One region of the Streptomyces sp. NBC_01591 genome, then DNA from elsewhere that is predicted to be linked to it. Evidence: riboswitches for the same ligand, from Rfam matches in the RefSeq annotation. Region 1 holds a riboswitch; the other holds the start of a gene.
The links. Region 1 has a riboswitch for cobalamin ahead of metE (5-methyltetrahydropteroyltriglutamate--homocysteine S-methyltransferase). Riboswitches for the same ligand answer to the same signal wherever they lie in the genome.
Positions count from the first base shown of each region.

Region 2: it holds a riboswitch for cobalamin, as region 1 does, so the genes downstream of both, OG978_RS27305 (ribonucleoside-diphosphate reductase subunit alpha) here and metE (5-methyltetrahydropteroyltriglutamate--homocysteine S-methyltransferase) in region 1, are expected to answer to the same signal.

Region 1 covers NZ_CP109327.1:8,200,818-8,205,647, reverse strand. The annotation lists gene OG978_RS38010 (histidine phosphatase family protein) at 81-683, shown strand; cobalamin riboswitch at 813-995, shown strand; gene metE (5-methyltetrahydropteroyltriglutamate--homocysteine S-methyltransferase) at 1,174-3,498, shown strand; gene OG978_RS38000 (glycoside hydrolase family 16 protein) at 3,726-4,607, shown strand; partial or broken gene OG978_RS37995 (ATP-binding cassette domain-containing protein) at 4,739-4,830, shown strand, end outside.
Region 2 covers NZ_CP109327.1:5,879,652-5,884,481, forward strand. The annotation lists gene OG978_RS27305 (ribonucleoside-diphosphate reductase subunit alpha) at 1-2,142, opposite strand, end outside; cobalamin riboswitch at 2,283-2,410, opposite strand; gene mctP (monocarboxylate uptake permease MctP) at 2,577-4,211, opposite strand; gene OG978_RS27315 (DUF3311 domain-containing protein) at 4,208-4,462, opposite strand; gene OG978_RS27320 (GntR family transcriptional regulator) at 4,688-4,830, opposite strand, start outside.

The sequences.
Region 1 (4,830 bases):
TGGCGCCGACGGAGGCCGGATCGCCCTGATGCCAGGGTGGGCACACCCAAGGGGCCAGAGTTCAGGGAGTTGACCGGGTCATGACGGTACAGGTGATGTTGATCTCACCGGCGCTCAACGCCGCGCTGCGCGAGGCCCGTTTCGACGGTGACGCGCCGCTCGACGCGGCCGGGGCCCGCCGGGCCGGGGCCGTCGCCGCGGCGGTGCCCGCCGCCGACCGGTATCTGCGCGGGCCGTCCGCGCGATGCGCCGGGACCGCCGACGCGTTGGGGCTGCGCGCCGGGCCCGAACCGGCGGTCCGTGGCTGGGACATGGGCCGGTGGAGCGGTCGACGGCTGGCAGCGGTGAGCACGGCCGAGCCGGAGGCCGTGTCGGCCTGGCTGACCGATCCTTCGGCGGCTCCCCATGGCGGCGAGTCCCTGCTGGATCTCTGCGCCCGGGCCGGACGCTGGCTTGAGACGGTGGGGACGGCGGCATCCGCCGAGGGCGGCGAGGGCGGCCGCGTGCTGGGGGTCGTCGAGCCGGCGGTGGTACGGGCGGTGATCGTCGGGGCACTCGCTCTGCCGGTGGAGGCGTTCTGGCGCCTGGACATCGCCCCCCTGACACTGACCGGGCTCAGCGGCCGGTCCGGCCGGTGGAACCTGCGGTGCGGACAGCCGCTGTCCCCTTCGCCGGGCGACTGATCCCGTCGACGGCGATCCCCCGGACGATCAGCCGAGGGCGGGCCTGGGCAGGAGTTGTGGCCGAGCCCGGCACCGCAGGAGGTGGCCCTGGCAGGATCCGGAGGAGAAGCCCTAGGGTGGGGGTGCAGCTGGTTCGCCCTGTCCGCCAGACAGGCGCGTCGCAAGAGGGAACCCGGTGGGAATCCGGGACTGCCCCGCAGCGGTGAGTGGGAACGACCGCCGTCATCGAGCACTGGACCCGACGGGTCCGGGAAGCGACGGCCAGTAGGTGTCTCGTACGCGAGACGCGCCCGCGAGTCCGAAGACCTGCCACTGCCCGTGCGCGTCGGACGCGCACGGTGATTCCGGTGACCTCGTGGGCGGGTCGGCGTACATATCGGGCAGGTCACGCGCGCCGGCACGGCGCCGCGGATCCGCCCGGTCCGTCATCCCTTCGCGCCTGCGATCCGTCCCGGGGTCGTATCAGGACACGCTCGCGAAGGAGAGTTCCGTGACCACCGAGTCCGCAGCCGCGGCAGCCCGGGCCACCGTGTACGGCTACCCCCGCCACGGGGGCGACCGGGAGCTGAAGAAGGCCGTCGAGGGGTACTGGAAGGGCCGCGTCACCGCGGCGGCGCTCCGGGAGACCGCCGCAGAACTACGCCGTGCCAACTGGCGTCGGCTCGCCGCCGACGGCATCCACGAGGTCCCGACCGGTGACTTCTCGTACTACGACCATGTGCTGGACACCAGCGTGATGGTCGGTGCCGTACCCGACCGGCACCGCGAGGCCGTCGAGACCGACGGGCTGGACGGCTATTTCGCGATGGCGCGTGGTACGCAGGACGTGGCGCCGCTCGAAATGACCAAATGGTTCGACACGAATTACCACTACCTGGTGCCGGAGCTCGGCCCCGGCACCGTTTTCGCCGCCGATTCCGCCAAGCAGGTCGAGGAGTTCAGGGAGGCGCTGGCGCTCGGGCACAACCCCCGGCCGGTGCTCGTCGGTCCGGTGACGTATCTGCTGCTGGCCAAACCCGCTCCCGGTGTCGCTGCCGACTTCGAGCCGCTGACACTGCTCGACCGGCTGCTGCCGGTGTACGCCGAGGTTCTGGCCGATCTGCGTGCGGCCGGTGCGCAGTGGGTTCAGCTCGACGAGCCCGCGCTGGTGCAGGACCGTTCCCCGGCGGAGCTGAACGCCGCCGCGCGCGCCTACCGGGACCTGGGCACGCTCGCAGACCGGCCGAAGCTTCTCGTCGCCTCCTACTTCGACCGGCTCGGTGAGGCACTCTCCGTTCTGGCGAAGGCCCCGGTCGACGGCCTCGCGCTGGACTTCACCGGTCCGGCAGCCGCCAATCTGCGGGATCTCGCCGCGGTCGGCGGTCTGCCGGGCAAGCGGCTGGTCGCCGGGGTCGTCGACGGCCGCAATGTATGGATCAACGACTACCAGCAGTCCCTGGCCACCCTCGGCACCCTGCTCGGTCTCGCCGACCGGGTCGACGTCGCGGCCTCCTGCTCGTTGCTGCATGTCCCCCTCGACCTGGCCGCCGAGCGTGACATCGACCCGCAGGCGGTGCGCTGGCTGGCCTTCGCCCGGCAGAAGTCGGCCGAGATCGCCACCCTCGCCAAGGGGCTCGCCCGGGGCACGGACACGATCGCCGCCGAACTCGTCGCCAACCGTGCCGATCTGGCCTCACGGGCCGGTTCGGCGATCACTCACGATCCGGCGGTACGGGCGCGCGTCTCGGCCGTCACGGAGTCCGACACGCGGCGCGAACTGCCCTATCCGCAGCGGGCAGCGGCCCAGCACGCCCGCCTCCGGCTCCCGCTGCTGCCGACCACCACGATCGGTTCGTTCCCGCAGACGGCCCAACTGCGCGCCGCCCGGGCCGATCTGAGGACGGGACACATCGACGCGGACTCGTACGACAAGCGCATCGAGGCCGAGATCCAGGAGGTGATCACGTTTCAGGAGGCGGCGGGCATCGATGTGCTGGTGCACGGCGAGCCCGAACGCAATGACATGGTGCAGTACTTCGCCGAGCGGCTCACCGGATGTCTCGCCACACGGCACGGCTGGGTCCAGTCGTACGGCACGCGGTATGTCCGGCCGCCGATCCTGGCCGGGGACATCTCGCGGCCCGAGCCGATGACGGTCCGCTGGACGACGTACGCGCAGTCGCTCACCAGCCGTCCGGTCAAGGGCATGCTCACCGGTCCGGTCACCATGCTCGCCTGGTCCTTCGTCCGCGACGACCAGCCACTCGGCGAGACCGCGCGCCAGGTCGCCCTCGCGCTGCGGGACGAGGTGAACGACCTCGAAGCAGCGGGCAGTTCGGTGATCCAGGTGGACGAGCCCGCGCTGCGCGAGACGCTGCCGCTGCGGGCCGCCGACCGTGCCGGGTATCTGGCCTGGGCCACCGAGTCGTTCCGGATTGCCACCGGTGGCGTACGCCCGGACACCCAGATCCATACGCACATGTGCTACGCGGAGTTCGGCGACATCATCCGGGCGATCGACGACCTGGACGCGGATGTGATCAGCCTGGAGGCGGCCCGCTCCCATATGCGGGTGGCCGACGAGCTGGCTGCGGCGGGCTATCCGCGGGAGGTCGGCCCCGGTGTGTACGACATCCACTCCCCCCGGGTGCCGAGCGCCGAGGAGGCGGCCGCCCTGCTCCGTAAGGGTCTCGAAGCGATTCCCGCCGAGCGGTTGTGGGTCAATCCCGACTGCGGCCTGAAGACCCGGGGCTGGCCGGAGGTGCGCGCCTCGCTGGAACACCTCGTCTCGGCGGCCGCCGAGGTGCGGGCGGCTCTGCACGGCACCGCACGCTGATGGCGCCGCGGCCCGGGACGGGTGCCCGTTCGGGTGCCCGTCCCGGGTCGTTCCCACAACGACTGCATGCAAGAAGTGTGGTACGTACCAAGGTCTTGACACGGTCTTGGTTCACTTCTTAAATCGCATACAGAACCAAACCTCTCCCCGCTCCCCCACAACGGGCGATTGTCATATGCATGACGACTGCTCGACCGCTCCATTCCGCACGGGAAGGACCCCCCTCCATGACCTCCCTCCGCAATCCCCGTCTCCCCCGCCGCCTGCTGGTGTCCGCGCTCTCCGCGCTCGCCCTCCTCTCGGCCTCTTCCGGTCCAGCGGCCGGGGTGCCCACGCCCGGAGCGCGGGCCGCGGCAGCGACGTTCACCGACGACTTCGACGGCCCTGCGGGCTCTGCCGTGGACGGCGCCAAGTGGCAGATCGAGACCGGCGACAACGTCAACAACCATGAACGGCAGTACTACACGGCCGGGAACAGCAATGCGGCACTCGACGGCCAGGGCCATCTGGTCATCACCGCACGTCGCGAGAATCCGAACAACTACCAATGCTGGTACGGAACTTGTGAGTACACCTCGGCACGGCTGAACACGTCCGGCAGGTTCACCCAGACGTACGGGCACGTCGAGGCGAGGATGAAGGTGCCGCGCGGTCAGGGCATGTGGCCGGCCTTCTGGATGCTGGGCGACGACATCGGCCAGGTCGGCTGGCCGAACTCGGGCGAGATCGATGTCATGGAGAACGTCGGCTTCGAACCGTCCACGGTCCACGGCACGTTGCACGGCCCGGGCTACTCCGGTTCCGGCGGCATCGGCGCCGCCTACACGCTGCCCGGCGGCCAGGCGTTCGCCGACGACTTCCACACCTTCGCCGTCGACTGGGCGCCCGGCTCGGTGACCTGGTCGGTGGACGGGAACGTCTTCCAGCGCCGTACACCCGCCGACCTCGGGGGCAACGCCTGGGTGTTCGACAAGCCCTTCTTCCTGATCCTCAACCTCGCGGTCGGCGGCTACTGGCCGGGTGACCCCGACGGCAGCACCTCCTTCCCGCAACAGCTCGTCGTCGACCATGTGCGGGTCAGCACCAGCGATCTCCGGCCGCCCGCCTGACCGTCCGGGCCGTCCGGGCCGTCCGTCCGGCCCGTCTGTTCGGCCCGGGCCCGGGCCGTCGGCTCTGCCGGTGAGTCCTGGTCACAGCATCCGCAACGACTGGTTGCGACCGCCCCGCCCGCCGAGGAACCCAGGACGCGCTGGTGTCGCTGGACCCGCTGCGCCGGATCGGGGCCGAGATCGCGGAGCCGATGCGGCTGCACCGTACGGTGGAGCGGGCACT
Region 2 (4,830 bases), 2.3 Mb from region 1:
ACGGGCCGCCGCCATGTCGATCAGACCGCGCTGCGGGATCTCCCACGCCGTGCGGTACAGCGCCCGCACCTCCTCCGGGATCCAGGCGAAGCCCTGCACCGAGCCGCTGGCCTCGCGCAGCGCCTCACGGGTGCGCGCGTCCCACACCCCGAGCTGCTTCAGCTCGTCCACCAGGTACGCGTTGACCTGGAGGAACTCACCGCTGAGCGTCTCGCGCTTGAAGAGGTTGGAGACCTGCGGCTCGATGCACTCGTAGACCCCCGCGATCGAGGCGATCGTCGCCGTCGGCGCGATGGCGAGCAGCAGCGAGTTGCGCATCCCGGTCCTCGCGACGCGGGCACGCAGCGCGTCCCACCGCTCCGGCCAGTTCAGCTCGGTGTCGTAGTGGTCGGGGTGCAGCACACCGCGCGCCGCACGCGTCTGCGACCAGGCGGGCAGCGGTCCGGACCGCTCGGCGAGGTCGCAGGACGACTCGTACGCGGCGAGCATGATCCGCTCGGAGATCTTCGTGGAGAGCGCGCGGGCCTCGGGGGAGTCGAACGGCAGCCGCAGCTGGAAGAAGACGTCCTGGAGACCCATGGCGCCCAGGCCCACCGGGCGCCACTTCGCGTTGGAGCGGCCGGCCTGCTCGGTCGGGTAGAAGTTGATGTCGACGACCCGGTCGAGGAAGGTCACGGCGGTACGGACGGTGGCGTCCAGCCGCTCCCAGTCGATGTCGCCGTCGACGACGAACGCGCCGAGGTTGACCGAGCCCAGGTTGCAGACCGCCGTCTCGCCGTCGTCGGTGACTTCGAGGATCTCGGTGCACAGGTTCGACGAGTGGACGACGGTGCCCGGCTCGGCGGTCTGGTTCGCGGTCCGGTTGGAGGCGTCCTTGAACGTCATCCAGCCCTGGCCGGTCTGTGCGAGGGTGCGCATCATCCGGCCGTACAGTTCGCGGGCCGGGATCGACTTGCGGGCCAGCCCCTGGGCCTCGGCGGCCCGGTACGCGGCGTCGAACTCGTCGCCCCACAGGTCGACGAGCCCGGGTACGTCGGCGGGCGAGAACAGCGACCAGTGGCCGTCCGCGTCGACCCGGCGCATGAACTCGTCCGGGATCCAGTGCGCCAGGTTGAGGTTGTGCGTACGCCGCTGGTCCTCACCCGTGTTGTCGCGCAGCTCCAGGAACTCCTCGATGTCCGCGTGCCAGGTCTCCAGGTAGACGGCGGCGGCGCCCTTGCGGCGGCCCCCCTGGTTGACCGCGGCGACGGAGGCGTCGAGCGTCTTCAGGAACGGCACGATGCCGTTGGAGTGCCCGTTGGTGCCACGGATCAGCGAACCGCGGGAGCGGATGCGGGAGTACGACAGACCGATGCCGCCCGCGTGCTTCGAGAGCCGGGCCACCTGGTGGTAGCGGTCGTAGATCGAGTCGAGCTCGTCCAGCGGGGAGTCCAGCAGATAGCAGGAGGACATCTGCGGGTGCCGGGTACCGGAGTTGAAGAGCGTGGGGGAGGAGGGGAGGTAGTCGAGCCGGCTCATCAGCCCGTACAGCGACGCCACTTCGTCCACGGCGCGCTGCGACTCGTCCTCGGCCAGCCCGGCCGCGACCCGCAGCATGAAGTGCTGGGGCGTCTCGATGACCTGGCGGGTGTGCGGGTGGCGCAGCAGATAGCGGCTGTGCAGGGTCCGCAGCCCGAAGTAACCGAAGCGGTCGTCCGCGCCGTCGGCGAGCGAGCGCTCCACCAGCGCGTCGAGGGCGGCCGCGTGACGGGCGACGAACTCGGCGGTCCGGTCCGCGATCAGACCCTCGCGGTGCCCGACGGCGACCGAGGCGGAGAAGGAGACCGCGCCCTGGCCGGCCGCCTCGTCCGCGATGGTGAGGGTCAGGAGCCGGGCGGCGAGCCGGGAGTAGGCGGGGTCCTCGGAGATCAGCCCCGCGGCGGCCTCGGTGGCCAGCGACCGCAGCTCGGCCTCGTCCGCCCGGGCGCTGCGGCCACGCAGCGCGGCAGCGGCGACCCGGCCGGGGTCGGTGTCGGGCAGATCGGCGGTCAGGTCGGTCAGGGTCCGCAGCAGTGCGGTGCCCGGTCCGTCCTGTGCGGCCGCCTCGGACTCGGCTGCTGCGGACGCGGCGACTGAAGCCGGATCGGCTGGCGCGATGGTCACGTGGTGCTCTCCCTCGCTCGGCTCGGGGCCGGCGGGGAACGGGGCAGCCCTACGGAAGCACACCCGGGGCAGGGCAGCACTCCGCACGGCGTCCACCGGCCCAACCGCGAGGCCCGGACGTCTGGGCATCCGGTTCGGTCGAGCCGGATGCGCTGCCGGCAGGTCATCGGACTGACTCGGGGGTGCACAAAAGCGCACTGAATACACCGTTGCGGGACAGTTCCGGATTCGCACCGGATTCCCCTGCGGCGACAGCGAGGACGAGCATACATGTGGGGGCTGCCCGATGAGGCAGCCCCCACATGTTGTGTCGCACCGGTCGGGCCGGGCCCACAGAATGAGCCGTACGGCCCTTTCCCGGGCCGGTGGGCCCGATCACGCCGACGGCCCGCCGCGCCCCTTCGGAGAGGGGTATGACGGGCCGTGAGCGGGTCTCAGTGACCGCCAGGCGCCCCCGCCGTGGCCGGCGGGAGCTCCGTCTTCACACCCGGGTCGCCCGCGTCGGCCGTGTAGTCGGCCGGGGAGGTCTCGTCGATCCCGGCGGGCGCCTTCACGGCGTTCAGGACGAAGGTGAGCACCACCGTCACCACCACGTTCAGCACGAACGCGGTGAGGCCGATGTAGCCGATCTCGCCGATGCCGGGGATCTCCTTGGAGGAGCCGCCGAAGTGCTTCTGCGTCGGCGAGGCGACCCCGTACGCGGCCACCGTCCCGTACACCATGCCGACCGCCCAGCCCGCGAGCAGCGCCCAGCGGTGGAACCAGCGGGTGAACAGGCCGCCGACCAGGGCCGGCATCGTCTGGAGGATCCAGATGCCGCCGAGCAGCTGGAAGTTGATCGCGACCGTCTTGTCCATCGTCAGGACGAAGGCGAGCGCGCCGACCTTGACCAGCAGCGACACCAGCTTGGAGACCTTGGTCTCCTGCTCCGGGGTCGCGTCCGGCTTCAGGAAGTCCTTGTAGATGTTGCGGGTGAAGAGGTTCGCCGCGGCGATCGACATGATCGCGGCGGGCACCAGCGCGCCGATGCCGATGGCGGCGAACGCGACGCCCGCGAACCAGTCCGGGAACATGTTCTCGAACAGCTGCGGGATGGCCAGCTGCCCGTTGTCCACCTTGATCCCGGCGGCGATGGCCATGAAGCCGAGCAGCGCCAGCAGACCCAGCATCAGCGAGTACAGCGGCAGGATCGTGGTGTTGCGCCGGATCACGTTGCGGCTGCGGCTGGAGAGCGTTGCCGTGATCGAGTGCGGATACATGAACAGCGCCAGCGCCGAGCCCAACGCCAGGGTGGCGTAACCCCATTGGCCCGCCTCGCCCGGCGCGAGCGCGCCGCGCGGTTTGCCGGTGGCCGGGTTGGTCTGCGAGAACGCCTCGCCCGCCTTGGCGAAGATGTCGTCGAAGCCGCCGAGCTTGATCGGGATGTAGATGATCGCCACCGCGATGACCAGGTAGATCAGTCCGTCCTTGACGAACGCGATCAGCGCGGGCGCCCGCAGCCCGGACGAGTAGGTGTACGCGGCGAGTACCGCGAACGCGATCAGCAGCGGCAGGTCCTTGATGAACCAGTGGGTGTTCTCGCCGCCGCCGACGCCCATCACGTCCAGCACCGCCTGGATGCCGACGAGCTGGAGCGCGATGTACGGCATCGTGGCGAGGATGCCCGTGATGGCGACCGCCAGCGAGAGGCTCTTGGAGCCGAAGCGCCCGCGGACGAAGTCCGAGGTGGTGACGTACCCGTGCTTGTGCGAGACCGACCACAGCCGCGGCAGGAAGGTGAAGATCAGCGGGTACACGAGGATCGTGTACGGCACGGCGAAGAAGCCCGCCGCGCCCGCCGCGTAGATCGCCGCGGGAACGGCGACGAAGGTGTACGCGGTGTACAGGTCGCCGCCGAGCAGGAACCAGGTGACCCAGGTGCCGAACGACCGTCCGCCCAGGCCCCATTCGTCGAGGCTGGCCTCGTTCTCGGCCTTGCGCCAGCGCGCCGCCAGGAAGCCCATGACCGTGACGGCCACGAAGAAGAAGATGAAGACGCCGAGCGCGACGCCGTTCACGCCGTCCTTCATGCCGACTCACCTCCCTTGCGGGCGCGCTGGTCACGCTGCCACAGCTTGTACGCGATGACCGTGAGCGCGGTGGAGATCAGCACCCAGAGCATCTGGTACCAGTAGAAGAACGGAATGCCGATGAAGGTGGGGTCCACCTTCGCGTACGAACTCACCCAGAGCATCGCCACGAACGGCGCGATGAGACAGAGGGCGATGACCACCCGGACCGGTGTGACGGTCGGTGGCTTTTCTTCTGGGGCTGCTGGCATGCGGCGACTCCGTCCCCTCGCTGATCACCTTGTAATGCGCAGGAAATCTAGGGGAGGCTTCCGGTCACCGTCACCCCCTGTCCGCATTGCGGTCCGGCAACGGTCCGCTGAGCAGGTACGTACGTTCGTAATCGCGCCAGACGTACGACAGTTGGTCCGTACCAAGGTATGTGAAAGGCCCCCGCGGGGTGGTGTGTTCCACGGGGGCCTTCTGCGATCGCGTGCTCAGTCCGTGGGCCGCTTCAGGCGCGCCACGAACTTGTACCGGTCGCCGCGGTAGACCGAGCGCACCCATTCCACCGGTTCGCCCTGTCCGTCGAGCGAGTGCCGGGAGAGCATCAGCATCGGCAGGCCCACATCCGTACCGA